3 regions of the Clostridium fungisolvens genome follow, and region 3 is predicted to be linked to each of the others. Evidence: riboswitches for the same ligand, from Rfam matches in the RefSeq annotation. Region 3 holds a riboswitch; each other region holds the start of a gene.
What was found. A riboswitch is a leader RNA that binds a small molecule or an ion and turns the genes downstream of it on or off. The one in region 3 is predicted to bind S-adenosylmethionine.
Positions count from the first base shown of each region.

Region 1: linked by a shared signal. The riboswitch ahead of bsdtw1_RS18990 (methionine ABC transporter ATP-binding protein) and the one ahead of metF (methylenetetrahydrofolate reductase [NAD(P)H]) in region 3 are both predicted to bind S-adenosylmethionine.
Region 2: linked by a shared signal. The riboswitch ahead of bsdtw1_RS04010 (homocysteine synthase) and the one ahead of metF (methylenetetrahydrofolate reductase [NAD(P)H]) in region 3 are both predicted to bind S-adenosylmethionine.

Region 1 is NZ_BLZR01000001.1:4,302,417-4,305,702, forward strand. It holds gene bsdtw1_RS18985 (methionine ABC transporter permease) at 14-694, opposite strand; gene bsdtw1_RS18990 (methionine ABC transporter ATP-binding protein) at 663-1,721, opposite strand; SAM riboswitch class I at 1,827-1,939, opposite strand; SAM riboswitch class I at 2,438-2,550, shown strand; gene bsdtw1_RS18995 (YbaK/EbsC family protein) at 2,690-3,151, shown strand; gene bsdtw1_RS19000 (M20 family metallopeptidase) at 3,269-3,286, shown strand, end outside.
Region 2 is NZ_BLZR01000001.1:1,026,944-1,030,229, reverse strand. It holds gene aspD (aspartate 4-decarboxylase) at 1-610, shown strand, start outside; gene bsdtw1_RS04010 (homocysteine synthase) at 835-2,127, opposite strand; SAM riboswitch class I at 2,329-2,445, opposite strand; SAM riboswitch class I at 2,521-2,622, opposite strand; gene bsdtw1_RS04005 (spore coat associated protein CotJA) at 2,985-3,158, shown strand; gene bsdtw1_RS04000 (spore coat protein CotJB) at 3,158-3,286, shown strand, end outside.
Region 3 is NZ_BLZR01000001.1:1,315,774-1,319,059, reverse strand. It holds gene bsdtw1_RS05250 (hypothetical protein) at 1-343, opposite strand, end outside; gene bsdtw1_RS05245 (hypothetical protein) at 675-824, opposite strand; gene metF (methylenetetrahydrofolate reductase [NAD(P)H]) at 1,132-2,016, opposite strand; SAM riboswitch class I at 2,120-2,294, opposite strand; gene bsdtw1_RS05235 (MraY family glycosyltransferase) at 2,503-3,286, opposite strand, start outside.

The DNA.
Region 1 (3,286 bases), 3.0 Mb from region 3:
CTATTTTTATATATTAATGCTTTAACCTGCTTAATAAAAGCTCCCCAAGACTCTGTATCCCATTAACTAAAACTAAAAGAATAATTATTGTCGCTACCATGATATCAGTTTTGAAATATTGATAACCATATCTTATAGCAAAATCTCCAAGTCCTCCCCCTCCAACAGTTCCAGCCACTGCTGAAAAACCTATTAAGCTTACTGTAGTTATTGTGAGTGCATAAACTATTCCTGGCAGTCCTTCTTTTAGAAAAATTCTATATACTATCTCAAAAGCACTTGAGCCCATAGCTTGTGCAGCTTCTATTACTCCACTATCAATATCTAAAAGTGCTGATTCTATCTGTCTTGCCACAAAAGGTACAGACCCCAAAACTAGCGGAACTATCGCTCCTTTAAGACCAATTGTTGTTCCAACTAAAAACCGTGTTAATGGTATAATAGCTGCCAAAAGTATAACAAATGGTATAGACCTAAATATATTTATTATTTTTCCTAAAAGACTGTATACAACTTTATTTTCAAGTATATTTCCTGGTCTTGTCACCACTAGAGTGACGCCTACAGGAAGTCCTATTGCTGTAGATATAGTTCCCGCGATAAGAACCATAAGCAAGGTCTCACCTAGAGCCTTTATCATATCTGGAAATAATTCTATTACATTAGGCATAAGATTCTGTAAGACTTGAAGCATCTCGTATCACCTCCACGTGCACATTTTTCTCCTCTAAATATTCAAAGGCAGTTCTAATACCTTCTCTTGCACCATTTAGTTTTACAATCAAATTCCCTATTGGAACTTGCTGAATAATCTCTATATTTCCAAAAAGTATACTTGCATCTACTTTAAACTTTCTAGAAAGTTTTGATATGAAGGCCTGACCTGTATTCTGTCCTACAAAAGATATCTTAGCTATGATTTCTTCCTCTGTAAGCTCTCCAATAAAAGAGTTGCTATTTAAAAGTTCGTAGATTTTATCATATTTAAAAATTGTTGAGATAAAATTTTTCGTCATATTTGCCTTTGGTTCAGAGAATATCTGCACTAAGCTTCCCGCTTCAACAACTTCTCCTTTATCCATTACTGCTACCTCATGACATATTTCCTTAACTACTTCCATCTGATGAGTTATTAAGACTATAGTAAGTGCTAATTTTTCATTTATTTCTTTTAGCAGTGACAGTATCGAGTGTGTTGTTTCAGGATCAAGAGCTGAAGTAGCTTCATCACATAAAAGTACCTGTGGATCATTTGCAAGTGCTCTCGCTATTGCCACTCTTTGTTTTTGACCTCCACTTAACTGGGACGGATATGCTTTTACCTTATCACTCAAACCAACTAAATTTAGTAAGCTTTCAACCTTTTCTTTTATCCGCTCTCTACTTAGCCCCTTCCCTTTCAACGGATATGCCACATTTTCAAAAACATCTCTACTTCTCATAAGGTTGAAGTGTTGAAATATCATACCTATCTTTTCTCTACTTTTCCTAAGCTCTTTTGGTGATAGTTTCGTTAACTCCTTATCATTAACAATAACTTCACCACTAGTAGGCTTTTCAAGTAAATTTATACATCTAATCAAAGTACTCTTTCCTGCTCCGCTATAACCAATGATTCCAACAATCTTGCCAGGTTCAACATACAGGTTTACATTCTTTACAGCTTCTACTTTGCCATCTTTGGAGTGATAAGTCTTTGATACATTCTTTAACAAAATCATTTTATTTCCCCCTTTACTAAAAAGTAGATAAAAAAATCCTCCTTCCAATAAGGAAAGAGGACCTGGTAAATAACCCACATATGGGTAACTCACAAGTATAATCTTTCCTTATCTTTCAGACACATAAGTCTGCAGGAATTAGCACCTTGCGAGCAAATGAACACACGCCGGTTGCTGAAACTTCATCGGGCCAGTCCCTCAGTTTCTCTAGATAAGGTTCATATTAATTTTTTATAACTTCGGCTTGAAACCAATTATAGTTATGTTTTTTTTAACTGTCAATACCAAATTTTAGGAATTTTTATAAAGAAATTACGTAATTTTTTTATCCTAAAACTTTAAATAAATATATATTATATATTTATTTATATTTCAAAAATCTTTCATAAAAATTTTATTTCAATCATATTTAAACCTAATTTAGACTTATACATTTCTACATTCACTACTCTAATCTAGCCATTAATCAAATTAGACTTTACTTTAAACTATCCAAATTTGTATATTATAATTTCTTGCTTATCTTTAATATGCATATTCTAAAAAAAATGATTAATTCATAAAAATAATATTTTCTTAGTAATTCAATAAGTTTAGTATTTTATCTTGACATGGAAAATTTTTGCGTTTATAATTCTATTTAAATTAAACTTGTCATTCATGATAAAGTTGAATTTAAACAAAATATACAAATCAATATTGATTAAACAGTAAATACCTTATCAAGAGAGACGGAGGGAATGGCCCTAAGATGTCTCAGCAACCAACATGTTTCATTTGCATGCACGGTGCTAAATCCAACAGGAGTTTTATTTCTGAAAGATGGGGAAGATATTAGTTAAAATATAGGCCTTTATAGGCATGCATTTTAAATCTTCTTCCATTGATGGATGAAGATTTTTTTGTTTTTATAGATTCATATAAACTATAAACACTTGCTGTTTAACTAAATAAGCCGAGGTGTAAAAATGAGTATTGAAAGTGTACGAAATTATTTTTTAACAAATGGTTTGGAAGATCCGGTTTTCGAACTGGAATCCAGTGGGGCTACTGTGGAACTTGCTGCAAAAACTTTAGGTATTGATTCTCAGTATATTGCAAAAACCCTAGCCTTTAAACTTAAAGACAGGGATATTCTCGTTGTAACTCGAGGAGACGCAAAAATAGATAATAAAAAGTATAAGCACCATTTTAATCTTAAGGCCAAAATGTTGAATCATGATGAAGTTCTTGAAGTAACAGGCCATCCAGTTGGCGGGGTTTGTCCTTTTGGTCTAAAAAACAAACTAGATATATACTTAGATATTTCTATAAAAGACTTCGAACATGTGTATCCAGCAGCCGGTGCACACAATGTAGCACTAAAGATAACTCCTAGCGATATAGAGAAACTTACTAAAGCATTATGGATTGATGTATGCCAAGTTTAAAAGTAAAACTTATAAATATAAAAATGGTACTAAAGATTTTTAACTTCAACTACTAAGTTATGAAACTCTATAATTAGAGTTTATGGGGCAATATTTTATAAAAAGGGGGAAATTAAATTGAGCAATAAATTAAAT
Region 2 (3,286 bases), 290 kb from region 3:
AAGAAATGTTTTTGATAAGCTATTAAGAATGCATCCAGAATTTATAAAAGAAGAACTTAGACAAAGATACGGAGATTTATCTTCTGATCCAGATAATGTCCTATTCATTGACAGAATAGTTGCTGACAGTAGGCAAGTGGCACTGAATCATACAGCTGGGCTTTCTACACCTCAACAGGTTCAAATGGCATTTTTCTGTGCATTTTCCTTGTTAGATGATAAAAATGTGTATAAACAACAAACAATTGATATATGCCACAGACGCCAAAAACTACTTTTTGATGGCTTAGGTCTTGACCTTAGAAAAGATCCTTATGATGCTGCCTATTACACAGAATTCGATTTATTAGAGTGGGCTTGTCATTATTACGGAGATGAGTTTGCCGAATACCTTCAAAAAAATCATAAACCAATAGATATTTTGTTCCGTTTAGCTGAAGAATCTTCTATAGTACTTTTAAGTGGAAGTGGCTTTCACGGTCCTGAATGGTCCATTAGAATTTCACTTGCTAATCTAAGCGATGAGTCTTACTCACGAATAGGTGAAGTACTACACAAAGTTTTAGATGAATACGTACATTCATGGCAACATTCATTTTCACATGTGTAGAATCAATCTTTAAAATAAATTAACCTATTGATGCTTAAGGTGTAGTTTCTTATCATCAATAGGTTAATTCCATACCACTTCTAGTCCTCAAATACATTTGACTCCCCTCATATCTAAGGAACGAATTTTTAAAAAATTCTTCAAGAAGTAATACATTTATATAAGATTAATATCTTAGGAGGCAAAATTATTTATCTATAATTAATGTTGATCTTGAAATTATGCTATTTAACTATCTTATTTAAGGCTTGGTCTAAATCATATATTAAATCATCTGCATCTTCAATTCCGATAGATAACCTTATTAGATCTGGAGTTACTCCTGCAGAAAATTGTTGTTCTTCATTTAATTGAGCATGTGTTGTACTAGCTGGATGTATTACTAATGATTTAGCATCTGCAACATTTGCAAGATGTGAGAAGATTTTAAGACTTTCAATAAAAATCTTTCCTTCTTCAGTTCCACCTTTTATACCAAAAGTAAATATTGACCCTGCTCCCTTAGGGAAGTACTTTTTAGCAAGCTCATTATATTTGTTTCCTTCTAATCCTGGATAGCTAACCCAAGAAACTAGAGGATGTTTGCTTAAAAATTCTACTATCTTCTTAGTATTAGAAACATGTCTTTCAACTCTTAAAGATAATGTTTCAAGTCCTTGAATGAATAAGAAAGAGTTAAATGGGCTTATTGCAGCTCCAGTATCTCTCAACAATTGAACCCTAGCTTTAGTAACATAAGCAGCAGCTCCTACATCTTGTGCGAACCTTATACCATGATAGCTTTCGTCCGGCTCTGTAAGACCTTTAAATTTCCCACTTGCTACCCAATCAAACTTTCCAGCATCTATTATTACTCCTCCGATTGAAGTTCCATGTCCACCTATAAACTTAGTAGCAGAATGTACTACTATATCAGCTCCAAACTCGATTGGTCTTATTAGATATGGTGTACCAAAAGTATTATCAACGATTAGTGGAATTCCATTTTCATGAGCAACAGCTGCAACAGCTTCTATATCAACAAGGTTTATTCCAGGGTTACCTATACTTTCAATATAAAGTGCTTTTGTTTTTTCTGTAATCGCATTTCTAAAGTTTTCTGGATCATCTGGATTTACAAACACTGTCTTTATACCATATCTAGGAAGGGTAGCTCCAAATAAATTGTATGTTCCTCCGTATAATGTACTAGCCGCAACTATTTCATCACCTGCTTCAGCAATGTTTATAATAGCATATGTTATAGCCGCTGAACCTGATGCAACTGCAAGTGCTGCTATTCCACCCTCTAGTGCTGCTATTCTCTTTTCAAAAACATCTGTAGTTGGATTCATTATTCTAGTATATATATTTCCAGTTTCTTTTAATCCAAACAGATTAGCCCCATGTTCAACACTGTTAAATACATATGATGTTGTCTGATATATTGGAACTGCTCTTGATCCTGTTGTTGGATCTGCTTCTTGACCTGCATGTACCTGTAATGTATCAAATTTTAAACTTCTTTCTTCACTCATATTAATCTCTCCTCATTCTAAATGATTTATTTTCTATAATGACAAATACTAAATTTCAATTAAATAATTGTTTTGTATATATTAAAATCAAATAATTTCATTAATATTGGCTCTTTAATTCCTAGAGAATAAAACAAAAATACCTCCTTTCTCAAAAATGTATGACGAAAGAAGGTATAATTAACCACAAAACTCTACCATCTCTCATCTTTCTTTAGGTAATGATCCTAAAGCAGGATTTGGCACCTTTTCAGATAAATGGATCTGAAGGTTGCCGAGGTTTCGTAGGGCCAGTCCCTCAACCTCTCTTGATAAGAAATATTAAATATTTAATTATTATATCATGTAAAATAAAAAACCTCTTTACTGAGAAAGAGGTATGATAAACACACATACTTATCTCTCAGCTAACGCTGTTGGACTTAGCACCATGTATAATGAAATACTGGTTGCTGGGCTTCACAGGGCCTATCCCTCCACCACTCTCGATAAGATCTTTATTTAGTTTCAATTGCTTGTTCTTATTATAATTACTAAAAAATAGGTTGTCAACAATAATTTTCATATTTTTTTATTTAAGTTTTAGTCAAGGATACAATACTTCGATTATTAAACTACTTTCAAAACTCTGCTAGATTCTAAGCATAGAATTTGAAAATATAAAATCTGTTATGAAGTGAAGCATCGATTGGATAACTATTTAACTTCAACATGAAATACTCTACGGAGCTATTAATTATAATTATATGCTTTTCAGAATTTAAATAGAATTAAAAAGCTGTGTCATTATGCTCTAAAGATACATACTTATATAATACAGAGCCGAATTTAAAAATTTAATTACTGGAGGATATCTTATGAGTGACGTATTTAAGATGAAAGATGAGCTTAAGCTAGACTATGCAGAAGCTTATGTATTACCTCAACCATTTAAAGATCTATATGATATAAAGACCGCTTTTGGACGTGGCACTATATTCAATGATTTATATAGACCTTATGAAAAGAAGAAACATGGGAGGGAGTACTAATGGAACAAAAGAAATTACTTTGCATGATTCAACAAGTAGGCTTCTACTTAGTAGATCTTAGTCTTTACCTAGATACTCATCCTGATTGTAAAGATGCTTTAGAACGATTGAATTACCTTTCTGTAAAA
Region 3 (3,286 bases):
AGTAAAGCTGACCTAATCCTGGTATAACAGAAAGCATGAATGAAATTAACTTTCTTTCATCTTCAGTACTTTTATCATCCGCTAAGTTTATCATTCCTTTGTTTATTTTTTCTGCATTGATTACACAATCCAGCACATTAAATATCCATAATGCAGGTATTGCTGCTTCAAATACTCTTGAATATCCCCCTATAATATCATATGAATGATTTAAGAAACCTACTGTGAATATATAGGATAAGAAACCTCCTAAGAATATCAATCCTCTATTATTTTCTCCTAAGTATATGTGCCCAAGTCCAGGTATAAAAGAAAGAAAAAATGCTTTAATTTTACTTTTCATAATATTAATCCTCCCTGTAAATCTTATATCATAATAATAAATGCTAAAACTTAAGATTATAGTTAATAAATTCTTAACTTTTTCTTAAAGTCTTTAAAACCAAAAATTTTAATCGCATACTAAATTGATTTATCTTTACATCGTAACATAATCATACATTTTAACCAATATTTTACATAGGTTATCTTTTACTAGTTCATTTAATAATTGATTCATAAATTTAAAAGTTTTCGGACGGATAAGCACTTAATTCCAACAGGGCACTTTAACAGCTACCTAAATTAAAAAGTAGTTAAATTCAGCTTAGAGCTAAACTTAACTACTTGATAATTTAGAAATGTGGAGTTATTTCTTCCTTTTGGATCCTTTTTAAATCTTTTAATCTCAGTTTTGTTTCTTCCATTATCTTATCCCATGATTCTCCATCTATAATCATTTTTTTAGCAACTTCATATGCATGGTCTTTTTCACTTATTCCCATAGCTACCTCCTTATTATTAAGGCTTTATTTATCATCGTTTGAAATAAGGTTCTTAAAAAGGATACTTTTTAAGAACACCTTAATTTCAAGTCAGTGCTAAACACAGCCATTATTTTATATATAAATATTTTTAAGGATACAACTATAGTGTGTTGATCATTAAGTATTCATATTCATTGAAATTCTTTCTAAACATTATTTACTTTGGTTATGTTTAAAAATATTGTTTAAATTAAGTGATTATGAAGTAGATCATCAGATGGTTAATACCTTATGCAAAATTCAGTGCTTTTACAGTCCGTTTCCTTTAAATAGCTTCTTCATTTATGTGATTAATTAGTGATTCAATGCTAGTTGTTATCTTTTTTGCAACGTATGGATTATTCATCGTATAGAGGTGTATTCCACTTACTCCAGAAGATACCAAGTCAACAATCTGCTCCACTGCATAAGCTATACCTGCATCTCTAAGCGCTTCTTTATTATGTTCGTATTTATCCATTATCTTCACAAACTTTTGTGGAAGATGTGCACCTGAAAGTGATGCTATCCTCTCAATTTGTTTCTTATTTGTCACAGGCATTATACCTGCCTGAATTGGTACGTTTATATTTTGGCTAGCTACCTTATCAAGAAAGTTATAATACAAATTATTATCAAAAAACAGTTGCGATACTAAAAAATCAGCTCCTGCATCTACCTTGTTTTTCAGATACAATATATCATTATCTAAATTATCACTTTGTACATGTCCTTCAGGGTAGCAAGCTGCTCCTAGACATAAATTACCTTTTTCTCTTAAATGCTTGATAAGTTCAAAAGCATAGTTATATCTATCACTTCCATTTTCTTCTCCATTCACATCTCCTCTTAAAGCTAAGATATTCTTGATGTTATTTTTATTTAAATTGTCAACAATCCTATTTATTTTATCTTCGCTTGAGTTAATACATGTAAGATGAGCTAATGCTTCTATTCCATATTTATTTTTTACTAAAGAACTTAATTCACAAGTTCTGTTGTTATTTACACTTCCACCAGCACCATAAGTAACACTTATATAGTCTGGGTTTAAAACGGCTAATTCTTCTATTGTATTATAAACCGTCTCTATTGGTGAAGTAAGCTTTGGAGGAAATATTTCGAAAGAAAAAACCATCCTCTTCTGTTTAAATAAATCCTTAATTAGCATAGTAAGTCCTCCTTTAATTTAAAAACAAATTCTTCTTTTTTATACTTTCCTATACAATAAAAAAACCTAGAGGATATACCTCTAGGTCTAAACCACAAAGCATATCCTATCTTCCAGTAAAAACTGCAGGATTTAGCACCTTTATATGCTCGGTTAATAATAAAATTCAACTTATATCACTTATCGCACTACATAATCGCTATAAGTTAAGTTATATATAACCTGTATAAGGTTGCCGGGTTTCACAGGGCCAGTCCCTCCACCACTCTTGATAAGATGTTTTATTCAATTATTTAAATTGCAATTTATTTAGCATTATATGTATATAATATCATATTATATACTATATTATTAATAATTATCAATTAAATTTTAATTATTATTTTCAAATTATTATTTTAACTAATAATATAGTATATTATTTTAGTTAACTTTATAGCGCTCTACTCCTAAATCTATTTTAAAACTTAACTATAAACTAAGTTTTTATAATCTAAGTAATAGTATTAATATAGAAATAAGGCTTAAACAGGTACTTATTAAACATATATAGGAGACTACCTGCCTTGTATTCATTCCTTTTTGCTCAAGCCTATAATGTATTTGACTTCTATCTGCTTGATATACAGGTTTACCTTCACTAAATCTCTTAAATATCACAAATAAGTTATCAAATATAGGTACACCTAACGCTAAAAACGGGATGAATATAGACATAACTGTAGCTTGTTTAAAGGCTCCATCTAAAGCTATTATAGCTAATGTAAATCCTAAAAAATTCGCACCTGAATCTCCCATAAATATTCTCGCAGGGTGTCGATTGTACTTAAGGAATCCTAATACTGCACCTACAAGGATTATTGACATAAGTGCTGAATCAGTTTGCCCTTTTGCAAGCGCTACTACAAACAGAGTTGTAGCTGAAATGGTTGATATTCCACCTGCTAAGCCATCCATTCCATCAGACCAATTAATAACTGTAGTAACCCCAAATATCCAAGTAATAGTAAGTAAGTATTTTAATACAACAGGCAACTCTATATAACTGCCGTTGAATGGATCTGTAATTCCATTAAATACAATACCTGATTTATAGATTAAACTTGCTGCTAATATTTGTACTAATACTCTTGGAAATATCATAAACTCTTTGCCTTTTGTTTTAAAATAATCATCTAATAATCCTATTAATAAAATCATTATAGATGAAGCAAATAAATATAGACTTTGAGTTCTATCATTTCTCACTAATAAGAAATAACCTATAAAA